DNA from 4 places in the Rahnella sp. R3(2024) genome. Region 2 is predicted to be linked to each of the others. Evidence: predicted binding sites of a transcription regulator. Region 2 holds the regulator's gene; each other region holds the start of a gene.
The links. Region 2 encodes Fur, which represses iron uptake genes when iron is present. Its sites were predicted from a motif close to ATAATAATGAGAACNACTATCAA; they were not measured.

Region 1: the regulator Fur is predicted to act here: its motif matches at 1,600-1,622, upstream of ABSH60_RS00850 (TonB-dependent siderophore receptor).
Region 3: the regulator Fur is predicted to act here: its motif matches at 1,659-1,681, upstream of feoA (ferrous iron transporter A).
Region 4: the regulator Fur is predicted to act here: its motif matches at 1,701-1,723, upstream of ABSH60_RS03955 (Nramp family divalent metal transporter).

What each region holds. Positions count from the first base shown of each region.
Region 1 is NZ_JBHGBU010000001.1:204,339-208,556, forward strand. Features, by position in the region: gene ABSH60_RS00845 (glycoside hydrolase family 3 N-terminal domain-containing protein) at 1-1,386, shown strand, start outside; gene ABSH60_RS00850 (TonB-dependent siderophore receptor) at 1,770-3,887, shown strand.
Region 2 is NZ_JBHGBU010000001.1:3,461,013-3,465,230, forward strand. Features, by position in the region: gene glnS (glutamine--tRNA ligase) at 1-75, shown strand, start outside; gene ABSH60_RS15575 (OprD family outer membrane porin) at 544-1,956, shown strand; gene chiQ (ChiQ/YbfN family lipoprotein) at 1,970-2,311, shown strand; gene fur (ferric iron uptake transcriptional regulator) at 2,450-2,905, opposite strand; gene fldA (flavodoxin FldA) at 3,220-3,747, opposite strand; gene ABSH60_RS15595 (methyl-accepting chemotaxis protein) at 4,166-4,218, shown strand, end outside.
Region 3 is NZ_JBHGBU010000001.1:1,847,080-1,851,297, forward strand. Features, by position in the region: gene ABSH60_RS08400 (Tex-like N-terminal domain-containing protein) at 1-1,450, shown strand, start outside; gene feoA (ferrous iron transporter A) at 1,848-2,072, shown strand; gene feoB (Fe(2+) transporter permease subunit FeoB) at 2,138-4,218, shown strand, end outside.
Region 4 is NZ_JBHGBU010000001.1:914,011-918,228, reverse strand. Features, by position in the region: tRNA gene ABSH60_RS03965 (tRNA-Ala) at 1-29, shown strand, start outside; gene ABSH60_RS03960 (NupC/NupG family nucleoside CNT transporter) at 168-1,355, opposite strand; gene ABSH60_RS03955 (Nramp family divalent metal transporter) at 1,765-2,994, shown strand; gene ABSH60_RS03950 (DUF2502 domain-containing protein) at 3,066-3,491, opposite strand; gene mgrA (L-glyceraldehyde 3-phosphate reductase) at 3,650-4,218, opposite strand, start outside.

The DNA of each region.
Region 1 (4,218 bases), 3.3 Mb from region 2:
CGCTATGCCGATATCGTGCGTCAGGAATATCTGGCCGTCGGTATTCGTGAAGCGCTCTCGCCGCAGGCCGATCTGGCAACCGAGCCGCGCTGGGCGCGCATCAGCGGCACCTTTGGCGAAGATCCGACCCGCGTTCACAACATGGTGCGCGGCTACGTGGAAGGGATGCAAAACGGCGCCGACGGTCTGAATCAGGGCAGCGTGATTTCGGTAGTGAAACACTGGGTCGGCTACGGCGCGGCGGAAAACGGCTACGACAGCCACAACGTCTATGGCAAAAATGCCGTCTTTCCCGGCAACAATCTGAAAGAGCATATTTATCCGTTCACCGGCGCATTTGAAGCCAATGTCGCCAGCGTCATGCCGACTTATTCGATCCTGAAAGATGTTTCCTTTGAAGGCAAACCGCTGGAACAGGTCGGTGCGGGGTTCAGCCATCAGTTGCTCACCGATATTTTGCGCGGGCAATACGGCTTTAAAGGCGTGGTGCTGAGCGACTGGCTGATCACCAGTAATTGCGAAGGCGAATGTCTGAACGGTTCGCCGCAAGGCAAAGACCCAGTGCCGGGCGGCATGTCCTGGGGCGTTGAAACCCTGACACCGCAGCAGCGTTTCGTAAAAGCGGTGCTGGCAGGTGTCGATCAGTTTGGCGGCGTGACCGATTCACAGCTGCTGGTTAACGCGGTGAATGAAAAGCAACTGACAGAACAGCGCCTTGATGAATCTGTCGTGCGTATTCTTGAACAGAAATTCCGCACTGGCTTATTTGAAAATCCGTACGTCGATGTGCAAAAAGCCGTGCAAACCGTGGGTCGTGCCGACTGGCAGAAAGAAGCAGATTCAGCGCAAGGGCATTCTCTGGTGTTACTGCAAAACACCGGTGACACATTGCCGCTGAAGAAGGGCCAGAAAATCTGGCTGTACGGCATCGCACCACAGGCCGCAAAAGCTGCCGGTTTCACCGTGGTAGATACGCCGGAAAAAGCAGATATTGCGCTGATCCGCGCTCATGCGCCGTATGAACAACCGCACAAAGCTTGGTTCTTTGGCAAACGTCATCATGAAGGCTCACTGGCCTATACCGATGACAATGCGGATTATCAGGCCATCGTGAAAGCCAGCAATGCGGTGCCGACGGTGGTGACCGTTTATCTCGATCGCCCCGCCATTCTCACCAACGTGAATGACAAAGCGAAAGCCATAATCGGCAACTTTGGTGTCAGCGATGCGGTGCTGTTTACCCGCCTGACCAGCACCGAAGCCTATACCGGTAAACTGCCGTTCGAACTGCCGTCCTCCATGGATGCCGTGCTCAGACAGAAATCAGATATGCCGCACGACAGCGAAAACCCGCTGTTTGATATTGGCTTCGGGCTGGCGCGTTAACCTGCTTGTCCCTTAAGAATGTCCCGTCTTTTGGCGGGGCACGCTTCAGCGGGTTTGTCTGACACATTGCCATTTACCCACCACCTGCCCGGCCACTACGTCGTCTTCCCTGCCCTGAATTACTCGCCTCAAAACCATAAAAACCATCAGATTCATGCGGATAAAAATGCGTCACTTCACACTTTTGTCGTAAAGTTCCCTTGAATTTGTAAAATAATAATGATAACAATTATCATTAAGTTTAACATTCGTCTCGTTTTCGTTATCACCCGCCTTATTCAGGACGGGTTTTCGTGCGGAACGCTGTTGGCTTCTGGGCTTATTTACACACGCATCAATTAATTACTCGATCATTAATCGGGTTATTTATAGGGACTATTAATATGTTGTTGGCTTTTCCCCTCAAACGCTCGGTGCTTTTGTGCGCCATGGCCGTCGCTGTTCCGGCTTCCTCTTTGGCCGCCGAAGATACCGTGGTCATCAAAGCCTCTCAGGCTGATACCGCAGATGCACCGACGCAGGGTTACAGCGCGAAAACGTCTAAAAGTGCGACCAAAACCGATCAGCCACTGATCACCACAGGTCAGGCCGTGTCCGTCGTGACCCGCCAGCAAATGGACGACCAGAACGCCACCACCGTCAATGCCGCGCTGAACTATACGCCAGGCGTGTTCACCAACTTTGCGGGCGGCGCAACGCGTTATGACACCATTTCCCTGCGTGGCTTCCACGGTGGTGACGTCAACAACACATTCCTCGATGGCCTGCGTATTCTGAGCGATGGCGCAAGCTATAACTCCATTCAGGTCGATCCGTGGTTCCTCGAACGTATTGATGTGGTGAAAGGGCCGTCCTCTGCCCTTTACGGCCAGAGCATTCCCGGTGGCGTCGTGGTTGAAACCACCAAGCGTCCGCAGTTTGCGGAAGAAGGCCATTTCCGTCTGTCCGGCGGGACGCAAAACACCAAAGGCGGTGCGTTCGATTACACCAATGCGATCAACGACCAGTGGGCATTTCGTCTGACCGGCATGACCCGCAGCAGTGATACGCAGTATGATCACCAGCGCGAAGAGCGTTATGCGATCTCCCCGCAGCTGATGTGGCAGCCGGATGAAAATACCTCCCTGTTACTGCGCGCCTACCTGCAAAAAGATCCGTCCGGCGGTTATCACGCCGCGGTTCCTGCCGACGGCAGCCTGTATGGCCAGAAACTGAGCCGTGGATTCTTCGACGGCGAAACGGATCGTAACCAGTTCAAACGCTGGGAGCAGATCTACAGCTACGAATTCCAGCATGCGTTTAACGACGTCTGGTCCTTCCGCCAGAACGCCAACTACACCCATTCCAATACCGAACTGGATCAGGTGTATCAGGCTGGCTGGAACGCAGACCGCACGTTGATGAACCGCTACTATTCCGGTGAGAAATCCTCTCTGGATACCTTCGCGATTGATAACCAGCTTGAAGCCGATTTCGCCACCGGCGAACTGGCGCACAAAGTGGTGCTGGGCTTCGACTATTCTCACTTCGTCAATGATCTGAAATCTGACGGCGCCATCGCAGGCACGCTCAACCCGTACACCGGTGTTGGCAGCGATGCGCTGGACTATTACAGCCTTTCTCGCGGCAAAAACCGTTACGAGCAGATGGGCACCTATCTGCAGGACGAAATGAACTGGAACAAGTGGTTCCTGACCCTGTCCGGCCGTTACGACACACTGAAAACCGACAGCCGCAGCTACGAAAGTATCTATGGCAAAGAAAGCAGCAGCGAGCGTAAAGACAGCCATTTCAACAGCCGCGCTTCCCTGTTGTATGCCTTTGACAGCGGGATTTCCCCTTACGTCAGCTACAGCCAGGCGATGACACCATCGGCCCTGCCAGGCTCTGATGGTACGCTGCTCAAGCCGATGCAGAGTGAGCAGTACGAAGCGGGGATCAAATATCAGCCGGTCGGCACGTCCGATATGTACAGCGCGGCACTGTATGACCTGACGCAGGATGACGTGGGTAACCGCGTAGTGGTCGGCAGCTATTATGAACCTGCGGGTAAGATCCGTTCACAGGGTCTGGAGCTGGAAGCCAAGAAACAGGTGACCGAGCGCTTCAACGTGATGGCCGGTTATACCTACAATAAAGTGCGTATTCGCGATGCCAGCCAGAATAACGGCAACACGCCATACGTGACGCCAAAACAGATGGCGTCGATCTGGGGTCAGTACAATACGCCGGTCGGTGTGGATCTAGGCGCGGGTGTGCGTTACATCGGTACACAATGGGCGGATAACGAAAACACCCGTCACATGCCTTCCGCAACGCTGGTCGATGCATCACTGCGTATGAATCTGGTGCAGTTTAATCCGCAGCTGAAAGGCGCATTCGTGCAGCTTAACGCCAATAACCTTTTCGATAAGAAATACGTCGCTGCCTGTTACGGCACCAGCTATTGCTACTGGGGTCAGGAACGTACCGTGGTCGCGACCGTGGGTTATGATTTCTGATAGCTAAACGTGTTGAAAGAACCCTGAGAAATCAGGGTTTTTTTATGCCCTGAAATCGCCTGCCACAACAGACCGGGCAGGCGTATCTGACCACGCAGAACGGCTTAATTGTGAAGGAATTGTGTGAAGTTCCACAAAAAATGCCTTCGGCGCAGGGAACTTTTCCAACAGCGTGAGAAAGCTTTGGCCTGTTTGAAATAAATCCTTATAATTAGCGACCCTGAAATGTGATTCGTTACACATACTGAGTCTCATTAAAGTGCCTGTGAACGTACACTGTTCCTCCGGTTGAAAGCAGGCCGGGGGGAAATCAACATCCTGACAACAACTG
Region 2 (4,218 bases):
TCCAGCGCGGAGCATCTGGTGTTTAACCGCACCGTCGGTCTGCGCGATACCTGGGAAAGCAAACCGGTCGCCTGATTGAAGTCAGACTTATTTTTAACGCAGCTTCGGCTGCGTTTTTTTATGCCTTAAGCAATATTGAAATTGATTTCTGTCGCGAATTAATGTGTTTATGATGCTCACTTTTTAGCGGCTCTGATTAAATATTGCTGAAAGCTGAAACGTGTAAACCACAGACTTATCCTTTTTAATTATTTGATTTTTAATTGTTTTCACTTTTTCCCTCGCTTTAATTCCCACAAAGTTCTTTCTGTAATACTTTTTCATCTTTATGTGCACTTTGTCATATTTCAGAGATCAATGATGAATTACTCATTGATAATTCGCGTCGCGAAAAATACTCTACCCTTGCTTTTACGGTGACGTCTCTGACGCCCGCTTTTAATACCCGTTTGGGTTTTGCAGTTACTTTTTAGTCAAAAATGAGGAATTTCTATGCACAAGCACCTTAACCGGGGCAGGGGATCGGCTTATCTGAAACCTGTGATGTATTCTCTGGCCGGCACCTTATTGGGTGGCGGATTAATGTTTTCTGAAGAGGCAAACGCGGCGGGCTTTATTGATGATTCGACGCTCACCGGTGGCGTGTATTACTGGCAGCGCGAACGTGATCGCAAAGATCTGAATAAAACCAAAGAAGAAACCCGCCCCGACGGCTCTAAAGTCACCGTCAACAATCCTGACTACGACAAGTACGCCACTAACCTTTCTCATGCCACCGCCAACCTGAATCTGGATTTCTCCTCCGGTTATGCGTGGGATATGTTCGGCATCGACGTTGCGGCTTTCACGGCAATTGAAATGGCCGAAGCCAGCGACAGCGGCCACCCGAACGAAATTGCATTCTCCTCAAAAAATCACGCCTACGATGAAGATTACTCTGGCGATAAAGGCGGAGTCAGCCTGTATAAAGCTGCCGGTAAGTTTAAGTACGGCGGCTTCTGGGGCCACGCGGGTTACATTCAGCCGACCGGCCAGACCCTGATTGCGCCGCACTGGAGTTTCATGCCTGGCACGTATCGCGGCGCAGAAGCCGGATATAAACATGATTTCGGCGAGCCGGGCGAACTGAGTTTCTCCTACATGTGGGCGGATGAATATAAATCACCGTGGCACCTGGAAATGGATGATTTCCGCCAGAATGATAAAAAAACCGGTGTTTCCTATATTCACTCGCTGGGCGCGAAATACGACTTCAAAAATGATCTGGTGCTCGAAGCCGCCTATGGCGAAGCGGAAAGCTACGTCGATCAGTATTTCGCTAAAGCCTCTTACAAAATGGATCTGCTGGGTAACCCGCTGACCACCAGCTACCAGTTCTACGGTGCAGAAGACCGCATCAGTGATAAAAACGATCCTAACAGTTTGTACGACGGGCTGGCATGGTTGCAGGCTCTGACGTTCGGTTATACCACCGGCCAGTTTGACTGGCGTCTGGAAGGGACGATGGTCAAGGCGGAGGGGAATCAGGGCTACTTCCTTCAGCGTATGACCCCAACGTATTCCTCGTCCAATGGTCGTCTCGATGTGTGGTGGGATAACCGTTCCGACTTCAACGCCAACGGCGAAAAAGCGGTATATGCCGGTGTTTTATATGATCTGGCGAAATGGGATCTGCCGGGCTTCGCGGTCGGCGGTTCTTATGTTTATGCATGGGATGCCAAGCCAAGCACCAATGCGGCTTATGACCAAAGCCAGCGTCTGAAAGAAAGTGCGTGGAGTCTGGATGCGCTTTACACCCTTCAGGAAGGGCGCGCCAAAGGCACGTTGTTCAAATTGCATTACACCCAGTATGACAACCATTCAGATATTCCGAGCTGGGGCGGTGGTTACGGCAACATCTTCCAGGATGAAAAAGATGTGAAATTTATCGTTATCGCTCCATTCACTATTTTCTGAGGTCACTATGTCGATGAATAAATTACTGCTGATCGTGACCACGTCTTTATTGCTGGCCGGTTGTTCCCAGACGTCAGGGCAGGCAGAAGATGCCAGACTGCGCAAGGCTTACAGCGCCTGCATCAACACTGCCGAAGGCTCGCCGGACAAACTTGCATCCTGCCAGGCGGTTCTTAACGTTCTGAAGGAAGAGAAAGCTCACCAGCAGTTTGCACAACAGGAAACGGTACGCGTGCTGGATTACCAGCGCTGCCTGACGGCACGCAAAACCGGTGACGGGCAGGCTTACGCCGCCGATTGTGGAAAAATCTGGAAGGAAATTAAAGCCAATAACTCACCCGCGCCTGTGCAGTAGACCTCATTAATTACCTGAAGGTGAGACAGAAAACCCCGGCTTGCCGGGGTTTTTTATGTCTTTCATAGCTGATAAACGGGCATAAAAAAACCGCTTTTCAGCGGTTAATTTTAGGTCGATATCAACGAGCCCGGCAGATTACTGCGCAGGTTTATCATTGTGCAAAGAGTCATCTTCGCGGCAGTCGCCTGCTTCACAGTGGCCGTACAGGTACAGGCTGTGGTTGGTCAGTTTGATACCGTGTTTTTTAGCAATTTCGCGCTGACGACCTTCAATATATTCGTCGCGGAATTCAATAACACGGCCACAATCTAAGCAAATCAGGTGATCGTGATGGTGTTGCTGAGTCAGTTCGAACACGGACTTGCCGCCTTCGAAGTTATGGCGGGTCACGATACCGGCGTCATCAAACTGGTTCAGAACGCGGTAAACCGTCGCCAGACCAATCTCTTCACCCATATCAATCAATTGTTTGTACAGATCTTCCGCACTAACGTGATGACCTTCCGGCGCTTGCAACACTTCCAGGATTTTAAGGCGCGGAAGCGTGACTTTTAAGCCGGCTTTCTTCAGTGCGGTGTTGTTGTCAGTCATGCGGATTCAGTCCTGTTACTATGTGCTAATCAAGTTGAGGCATGGAGCCTGTGGCATCAGCGGCACAAAATTCTTCGATTAGGATCCTTCTTTTAACGGAAGTGTGCCGATCCCCTAAACGATAGCCTGTTAATAAAGATCACTAAATGCCAGTCACATAAGACAATGCAACGACTTGATCGATAGAAAAAACAGATGAACTCAGTGTACCTTGATACCACCGAAAGTAACAATTTTGTTGTGGCTAAATTGTTAATTTCAGTAATAGTTTGGCCCTTCAATTGTAGAATAAATCCTCAGGGCCAACAGGGTTTTTAGCCAATAATTTCTGAAAGGCTCAATTCTTCAGTAATTTGCTTAACCCAGGCGTCAACGCGCTCATTGGTTAATTCCGGCTGACGGTCTTCATCAATAGCCAGTCCGATGAAATGTTTATCATCTGCCAGACCTTTGGATGCTTCGAAGTGATAGCCTTCGGTTGGCCAGTGACCCACAATCACCGCGCCGCGTGGCTCAATGATGTCGCGCACGGTGCCCAGCGCATCACAGAAATATTCTGCGTAGTCTTCCTGATCGCCGCAACCAAACAGCGCAACCAGCTTACCTTCGAAATCTATCTCTTCCAGGCTTGGGAAGAAGTCGTCCCAGTCACACTGAGCTTCACCGTAATACCAGGTTGGAATACCGATCAGCAAAATATCGAATTTTTCCAGATCCTCTTTGCTGCTCTTCGCAATGTCATGCACCTCTGCAACATCTTTACCCAGTTGTTTCTGGATCATTTTTGCGATGTTTTCGGTGTTACCTGTATCGGATCCAAAGAAGATTCCTACTACGGCCATAAGATGTCTAACCTCTTGTTCTCAATGATAAGCCCTACATTGCAGGCAATAATAGTGCTGATAATAGCAAACTCGTGAGGCGGAGAATATGCTTCTGCTCGCCTTCTTAACTGACGAATAAGTTTATCGGGCAATCTTTTTAAGTGGTATCGCCTTCGTGTGCTTTTAATCCAGATAAAATCCTCAAAATTGACGGGGTTAAAAGCAAAGTGAAGAAATATATCTTAACAATACTAAATTTTAAGCACGTCCCGCCGATAGATGATGCGAGAGCAATCTCAACATAATAAAGAAATCGATGCCCGGAGAGGTGTTCAAACATGTCCTGGGGCACTTGCCTGATGGTTACTTGTCTTGATTCTCCGCATCCCCCTCAATCCTCAGACCAGAAACAGTCATGTTTCGAGAGAGGCATATCGTGCAGTTTTTAAAAAATATCACCATCAGGGCCGCGTTATTAACCATTCTTGG
Region 3 (4,218 bases), 1.6 Mb from region 2:
GGGCACCGTGCGCGAACGCGCCGAAGATGAAGCCATTAACGTCTTTGCCCGCAACATGCACGATTTACTGATGGCGGCACCCGCCGGGATGCGCGCCACCATGGGCCTCGATCCGGGCTTGCGTACCGGTGTCAAAGTGGCCGTTGTGGATAACACCGGCAAACTGGTGGATATCGACACGGTTTATCCCCATACCGGACAGGCGGCCAAAGCCGCGCAGCAGGTTGCCGCGCTGTGCATCAAACATAATGTTGAGCTGGTGGCGATCGGTAACGGTACCGCGTCCCGCGAAACGGAACGTTTCTTCCTCGAGCTGCAAAAACAGTTCCCGGCGGTAAAAGCGCAGAAAGTGATTGTCAGTGAAGCCGGTGCGTCGGTGTATTCCGCCTCCGAGCTGGCCGCGCTGGAATTCCCGGATCTGGACGTTTCCATTCGCGGCGCGGTGTCTATCGCCCGGCGCTTACAGGATCCGCTGGCAGAACTGGTGAAAATCGACCCGAAATCTATCGGTGTCGGCCAGTATCAGCACGATGTCAGCCAGTCACAGCTGGCGAAAAAACTCGATACCGTGGTCGAAGACTGCGTGAACGCCGTGGGTGTGGATCTCAACACCGCGTCGGTGCCGCTTCTGACTCGCGTGGCTGGCCTGACCCGTATGATGGCGCAGAATATTGTTAACTGGCGCGATGAAAATGGTCAGTTCCGTAACCGTGAACAACTGCTGAAAGTCAGCCGTCTGGGGCCGAAAGCCTTTGAACAGTGCGCGGGCTTCCTGCGTATCAATCACGGCGACAACCCGCTCGATGCCTCAACGGTTCACCCGGAAACCTATCCGGTGGTCGAACGTATTCTGGCCGCGACGCAGCTGGCACTGAAAGATCTGATGGGCGATTCCAATGCGCTGCGCGGTCTGAAAGCCAGCGAATTCACCGATGAACAATTTGGTGTGCCGACCGTCACCGACATCATCAAAGAGCTGGAAAAACCGGGGCACGATCCGCGTCCTGAGTTCAAGACAGCGACCTTTGCCGATGGCGTGGAAACCATGAATGACCTGATGCCGGGCATGATCCTCGAAGGCTCCGTCACCAACGTCACCAACTTCGGCGCATTCGTGGACATCGGCGTTCATCAGGACGGTCTGGTGCACATTTCATCTCTGGCAAACAAATTCGTCGAAGATCCGCACACCGTGGTGAAAGCCGGCGATATCGTGAAAGTCAAAGTGATGGAAGTCGATCTGCAACGTAAGCGTATTGCGCTGACCATGCGTCTGGACGAGCAACCGGGCGAAGCACCGGCGCGCCGTTCATCGGCACCGGCTGCGGCCACCCCGCGCGATGGGCAGAAACGTCCCGCTCAAAACAAGCCGGCAGGCCGTAATGCGGCACCGGCGGGCAATAACGCGATGGCCGATGCGCTGGCCGCCGCACTGGGCAAAAAACGCTAATTTTTTCGTTTTCTCCTGCCAACCGAAAGCCGCTGAATTTTAGCGGCTTTTTTTATGTACTTTATTTCGACACTTTTTAAAGTCTCTCCTATTGAATCAATCACTGCGGTAAATCAATAAATCGGCCTTTGCACAGGCATAGGATAGCGACGCGGTAGGGACAACCGTGAAGAGGCACGCCTCTTTTCTTTTTGTCTCTTCATGCGTACTAATTATGATAACTATTTTCGTTTGTACTACTTTGCGTATTCAGTACGCCGTCGGTTTCAGACTGACATTTTGCACCAGGGACAATTTCTGAGCAGTATTTCCAACTAAGTGGGATCACCGGGCACGGAAGCGCGGCGTAGCATTTGTCACGCTGCCCCCAACATGCCTGAACGCTTCGCGAGGAACTATGCAACTTCAATCAAAACGTGCTTACAAAATCACCGGCTTTTCTCATGAGATCAGCCCGGCCTACCGCCAGAAACTGCTGTCGCTCGGCATGCTGCCAGGGTCATTCTTCAACATCATCCGCGTGGCGCCGATGGGCGACCCGGTACAAATCGAAACCCGCCGCACCAGTCTGGTGGTTCGCAGAAAAGATCTCGATCTGCTCAAACTCGAAATGCTGGCCTGACCTTTTTGCGCAGGTCGCTCTGATCCCCTGCGCGTTTCTCCTTTCTCACACGTAGATCTGAACGTATGAAAGCACTGACCATTGGCCTGATTGGTAATCCCAATTCAGGTAAAACGACCCTTTTCAATCAGCTGACCGGTTCACGCCAACGCGTGGGCAACTGGGCTGGCGTGACCGTCGAGCGCAAAGAAGGCCAGTTCGCCACCGGAGAACACAAAGTCACGCTGGTGGATTTACCGGGCACCTACTCCCTGACTACCATTTCCGAGCAAACCTCGCTCGACGAACAAATTGCCTGCCACTACATTCTTAGCGGCGACGCCGATCTGATGATCAACGTGGTGGATGCCTCGAACCTTGAGCGCAATCTCTACCTGACGCTGCAACTGCTCGAACTCGGCATTCCCTGCATCGTCGCACTGAACATGCTCGACATCGCCAACATTCAGAACATCCATATTGATATCCCGGCGCTCTCCGCGCGTCTGGGTTGCCCGGTGATCGCGCTGGTATCGACACGCGCGTCAGGCATCAAAGAGCTGAAAGCGGCTATCGACCAGCTGCCGCCCGCCACCGCTATGGAGCGCGTGGTTTACCATCCCATTCTGCAACAGGAAGTGGACGCGCTCGCCAGCGATATGCCGGCAGAAATGGCGCTGCAACAGCGTCGCTGGCTGGCGCTGCAAATTCTCGAAGGCGATATTTACAGCCAGAGCCACGCGGGTAACGCGCAACAGCGGCTGCCAGAAGTGAAAGCCCGGCTCGCCGCGCAGCAACTGGATGACCCCGCGCTGCTGATCGCCGATGCGCGCTACCAGTGCATTGCCGCCCTGAGTGCCGACATCAGTAACTCGCATCTCACCGCGCCGAATAAACTGACGCAGGTGCTGGACCGCGTGATCCTCAACCGTTTCCTCGGCGTGCCGATTTTCCTGCTGGTGATGTACCTGATGTTCGTTCTGGCGATCAACATCGGCGGCGCGCTGCAACCGATTTTCGATATCGGCTCAGCGGCGATTTTCATTCAGGGCACGCAGTGGATCGGATTTACCCTGCACTTCCCGCAGTGGCTGACCATTTTCCTGGCACAGGGGATTGGTGGCGGTATCAACACCGTGCTGCCGCTGGTGCCGCAAATCGGCATGATGTATCTGTTCCTCTCCTTCCTTGAAGACTCCGGTTACATGGCCCGCGCGGCCTTCGTAATGGACAGACTGATGCAGGCGCTCGGTCTTCCTGGCAAATCTTTCGTGCCGCTGATTGTCGGTTTCGGCTGTAACGTGCCGTCGATTATGGGTGCCCGTACGCTGGATGCGCCGCGTGAACGCCTTATCACCGTCATGATGGCGCCGTTTATGTCCTGCGGCGCGCGTCTGGCGATTTTCGCCGTGTTTTCCGCCGCGTTCTTCGGCCAGGATGGCGCGTCGATTGTCTTCTCGCTGTATCTGCTGGGAATTGTGGTCGCCATCCTGACCGGTCTGCTGCTGAAATACACCATCATGCGCGGTGAAGCCTCGCCGTTTGTGATGGAACTTCCGGTGTACCACGTTCCGCATCTGAAAAGTCTGCTGCTGCAAACCTGGCAGCGTCTGAAAGGTTTCGTGCTGCGTGCCGGTAAAGTGATTGTGATTGCGAGTATTTTCATCGGCGCGCTGAACAGCTTCTCTTTCAGCGGTAAGGCGGTGAATAACATCAATGACTCCGCGCTGGCATCGGTCAGTAAAGTGCTGACGCCAGTGCTCTCACCGATGGGCGTGCACCCTGACAACTGGCAGGCAACCGTCGGCCTGGTGACCGGTGCGATGGCGAAAGAAGTGGTGGTCGGTACGCTGAACACGCTCTACACCGCTGAACACATCACCAATGAAGAATTCGACGCCGCCAGTTTCAACCTGCCCGACGAACTGCGCGGGGCCGTAAACGAAACCTGGCAGGGCCTGAAAGACACCTTCAGCATCAGCGTGCTCTCCAACCCGATCGAAGCCAGTAAAGGCGACGGCGAGATGGGCGTCAGCTCAATGGGCGTGATGAGCAGCAAATTTGGCTCAGCGATTTCGGCCTACAGCTATCTGATCTTCGTGCTGCTGTATGTGCCTTGCGTATCGGTGATGGGCGCTATCGCCCGTGAAACCAGCCGCAGCTGGAT
Region 4 (4,218 bases), 2.5 Mb from region 2:
CAGCGGTTCGATCCCGCTTATCTCCACCAAATATTAAAGAAACCCGCTTCGGCGGGTTTTTTGCTTTCTGCACTTTGTCATTTTTCCTTCCTGTTTTGCAGCACCAAATTGCAGCCATAAAAAAACCCGCCGAAGCGGGTTTCTTTGTCGTTCAATCGTTTGCTTACTTACGCCAGTACCAGACCCGCGATAGAAGCAGACAACACGCTGACCAGCGTTGAGCCGTACAGCAATTTCAGGCCGAAGCGTGAAACCACGTTGCCCTGATGTTCGTTCAGGCCTTTGATAGCCCCTGCCACGATACCAATCGAGGAGAAGTTAGCGAAGGATACCAGGAACACGGACAGGATACCGACGCTGCGTGGTGACAATTCAGCCGCCACTTTCTGCAGATCCAGCATCGCCACGAACTCGTTGGAAACCAGTTTGGTTGCCATCATGCTGCCCACCTGCAAGGCTTCATGGCTTGGAACGCCCATCATCCATGCAAACGGATAGAAGACATAACCCAGCACGCCCTGGAAGGTGATACCGAATACCACGTCGAACAGCGCATTCAGGCAGGAAATCAGTGCGATGAAACCAATCAACATGGCTGCAACGATGATCGCCACTTTGAAGCCGGCGAGGATATATTCACCCAGCATTTCAAAGAAGCTCTGACCCTGGTGCGTGTTACCGATCTGCAGGTCTTCTTCCGAATCAACTCTGTAAGGGTTGATAAGAGACAGTACGATAAAGGTACTGAACATGTTGAGCACCAGCGCAGCCACGACGAAACGCGGTTCCAGCATGGTCATATATGCACCCACAATCGACATAGAAACAGTCGACATTGCCGTAGCGGCCATGGTGTACATACGTTTTTCAGACATCTTGCCCAGAATATCTTTATACGCGATAAAGTTTTCTGACTGACCCAAAATCAGGGAACTGATGGCGTTGAAAGATTCCAGTTTTCCCATGCCATTAATTTTCGACAGTACCGTACCGATGATACGGATGACGAAAGGCAGTACGCGAATGTGTTGCAAAATACCGATCAGTGCGGAAATAAACACGATCGGACACAAGACTTTCAAGAAGAAGAACGCTAATCCCTTATCGCTCATGCCCCCAAATACGAAGCCGGTTCCTTCCGCAGCGAATCCTAATAATTTCTCAAACATATCTGAGAAGCCTTTCACAAAACCTAAACCAATAGATGAGTTCAGGAAGAAATAGGCTAAAAGGACTTCGATCACTAACAGCTGAACGATGAAACGTAAACGGATGCTTTTACGATCACGGCTCACCAGTAAAGCGAGTACTGCGACAACGGCCAACGCTAATACAAAGTGCAAAATGTTAGACATGGGTGCTCCAAATTAGAGGCAGGCTATATTTCGACGGACATTCTATGTAACGCGTACATTTAAAACGTGAAGTCGCTTGCAAATATAGAAATTGCAGACATGAATTGCAACAAATCCCATTCCACCACACAAAAAATCAAGATGTTAAGAAAAATAGGCACAATTTGCTTTCTTGTGCTAGCTTTATCATGTGCCGTAATGCGTTCTAAATCTGGTCAAACAGCCTCTGTTTTAGGAAAGCGCGCGCGCCCGGATTGAGAAAGCCGGGCGGGCGAATAACCACACAGTTATCACGTCGTCGCTTACTGCCTATCAGAATCATCGCTCAAATTTTTCTAAATGCACTTGATAATCATTATCATTTAGACGATATTTGTGTAAGCGTAATAATTGTAGGGGTTAATCCATTATGTTTAACAGCCGGACCGAATCTTCAGGCCGCGCATCCAGAAAGATGAAATTTTCGCTGATGGGACCGGCCTTTATTGCCGCCATCGGTTACATCGATCCGGGTAACTTTGCGACAAACATCCAGGCCGGGGCTTCTTACGGTTACCAGCTGCTGTGGGTCGTGGTCTGGGCTAACGTCATGGCGATGTTGATCCAGCTTCTTTCTGCCAAACTGGGTATCGCCACTGGCAAAAACCTGGCTGAACATATCCGCGATCGTTTTCCGCGTCCGGCCGTCTGGGCTTACTGGGTGCAGGCTGAAATTATCGCCATGGCGACCGATCTGGCGGAATTCATCGGTGCGGCGATCGGTTTCAAATTACTGCTCGGCGTGTCGCTGTTGCAGGGCGCGGTGCTTACCGGCATTGCCACCTTTATTATCCTCGGTCTGCAAAAGCGTGGACAAAAACCGCTTGAGCTGGTGATTGCCGGTTTGCTGCTGTTTGTGGCTGCGGCGTATATCGTCGAACTCTTCTTCTCGCAGCCCAGCATGCTGGCGCTCGGCAAAGGGATGCTGATCCCTTCTCTGCCCACCAGTGATTCTGTTTATCTGGCTGCCGGTGTGCTTGGCGCAACCATCATGCCGCACGTCATCTATTTACACTCCTCACTGACCCAGCGGGCCGGTAAGGCATCGAAAGAACAGCGTTACTCTGCCACTAAGCTGGATGTCGGGATCGCCATGACCATCGCCGGTTTTGTGAATCTGGCGATGATGGCGACCGCCGCTGCCGCGTTCCACTTCAGCGGCCACAGCGGTATCAGCGAGCTGGATCAGGCTTATCTGACACTGCAACCGTTACTCGGCCATGCCGCTGCTACCACTTTTGGCCTGAGCCTGGTGGCTGCCGGTTTGTCTTCAACGGTAGTGGGTACCCTGGCGGGGCAGGTGGTGATGCAGGGCTTCGTGAAGTTCTACATTCCGATCTGGGTGCGTCGCGTTGTCACCATGATGCCTTCCTTTATTGTGATTCTGATGGGGCTGGATGCGACGCGCATTCTGGTAATGAGCCAGGTCTTGCTGAGTTTCGGGATTGCGCTGGCGCTGTTGCCGCTGCTGGCATTTACCGGTAACCGCCATCTGATGGGTGAGATGACCAACACCAAAACCGTGCAGTGGGCAGGGCGGGTGATCGTCCTGATTGTTGTCAGCCTGAATCTCTATCTGCTGTTCGGCATGCTGAAATAATCACTGCATCGCCGCAAAAAAAACGGGACAGCGCAAACTGTCCCGTTTTTTTTATCTGTGATCTTCGCGGATTAGTGGCGGTGATCGCCATGACCCCGGTGGTCACCATGTCCGCGGTCCGGGCCGCGACCTCTGTCGTGACCATGACCCCGATCTGGCCCGCGGCCAGGATGATCATAATGCGGACGCCCGTAATAGCGCGGCGGAGACGGACGATGATGAGAGCGGTTATCCCACCAGCCGCGGTCCCGCCAGCGGCCGCCATCCCAGTAATAGCCGCGATGGCTGCGTTCACCGTAGTAACGCCCGCGGTGATTGTTCCACCAGCCCGCATCACGCCAGTCATACCCATCCCAGTAATAACCACGACGGTCGCGGTCACCGATATTGATTGAAAGCCCAGGCGTGCTCAGGCTAAAGCTGCTGGCCTGCACAGCGGGCGCTGCGGCAGGAAGCAATGCGAACAATAATGTACCGAACAGTAAAGGCTTAATCATGATGCCCCCAGATTCCTTATAATTTATGCTGACAGTTATAAGGTGAAGGCACCCGCTATTCTATGGGGGCAATCCTGTTTTGATTGATTTACCCACCCTTAACGGAATCCTTACTCAGCCTCCATAAAGGGATGTTTTTTCACCGTCAGGGTAAACGCTTACACTAAAATCGCTTCTATGGCAGTCAGCTCTTCCTGAGTAAAGTGGCGGTTTGCCACCATGCCCACCGCATCGTCAATCTGGCTGGTTTTACTGGCGCCAATCAGCACTGACGTCACGCGGTCGCCGCGCAACACCCACGCCAGCGCCATCTGCGACAGTTTTTGTCCACGGGCCTGCGCGATGTCATTCAGCTTACGGACTTTCGCCAGCTTTTCTTCGGTCAGCTGATCGGTGGTGAGGAATTTACTGCCGCTGGCGGCGCGGGAATCCTCCGGAATACCTGCCAGATAGCGGTCAGTCAGCACGCCACCGGCGAGCGGTGAGAAGGCGATGGAGCCGACGCCGTTATCTGCCAGCGTATCGAGCAAATCGGCTACAACCCAGCGCTCGAACATGGAATATTTCGGCTGATGGATCAGGCACGGCGTTCCCAGCTGTTTGAGAATGTCGAATGCCGCTTTGGCGCGGTCAGCCGGATAATTCGATAACCCGACATACAACGCCTTACCCTGGCGCACGATCAAATCCAGCGCGGCCATGGTTTCTTCCAGCGGCGTATCAGGAT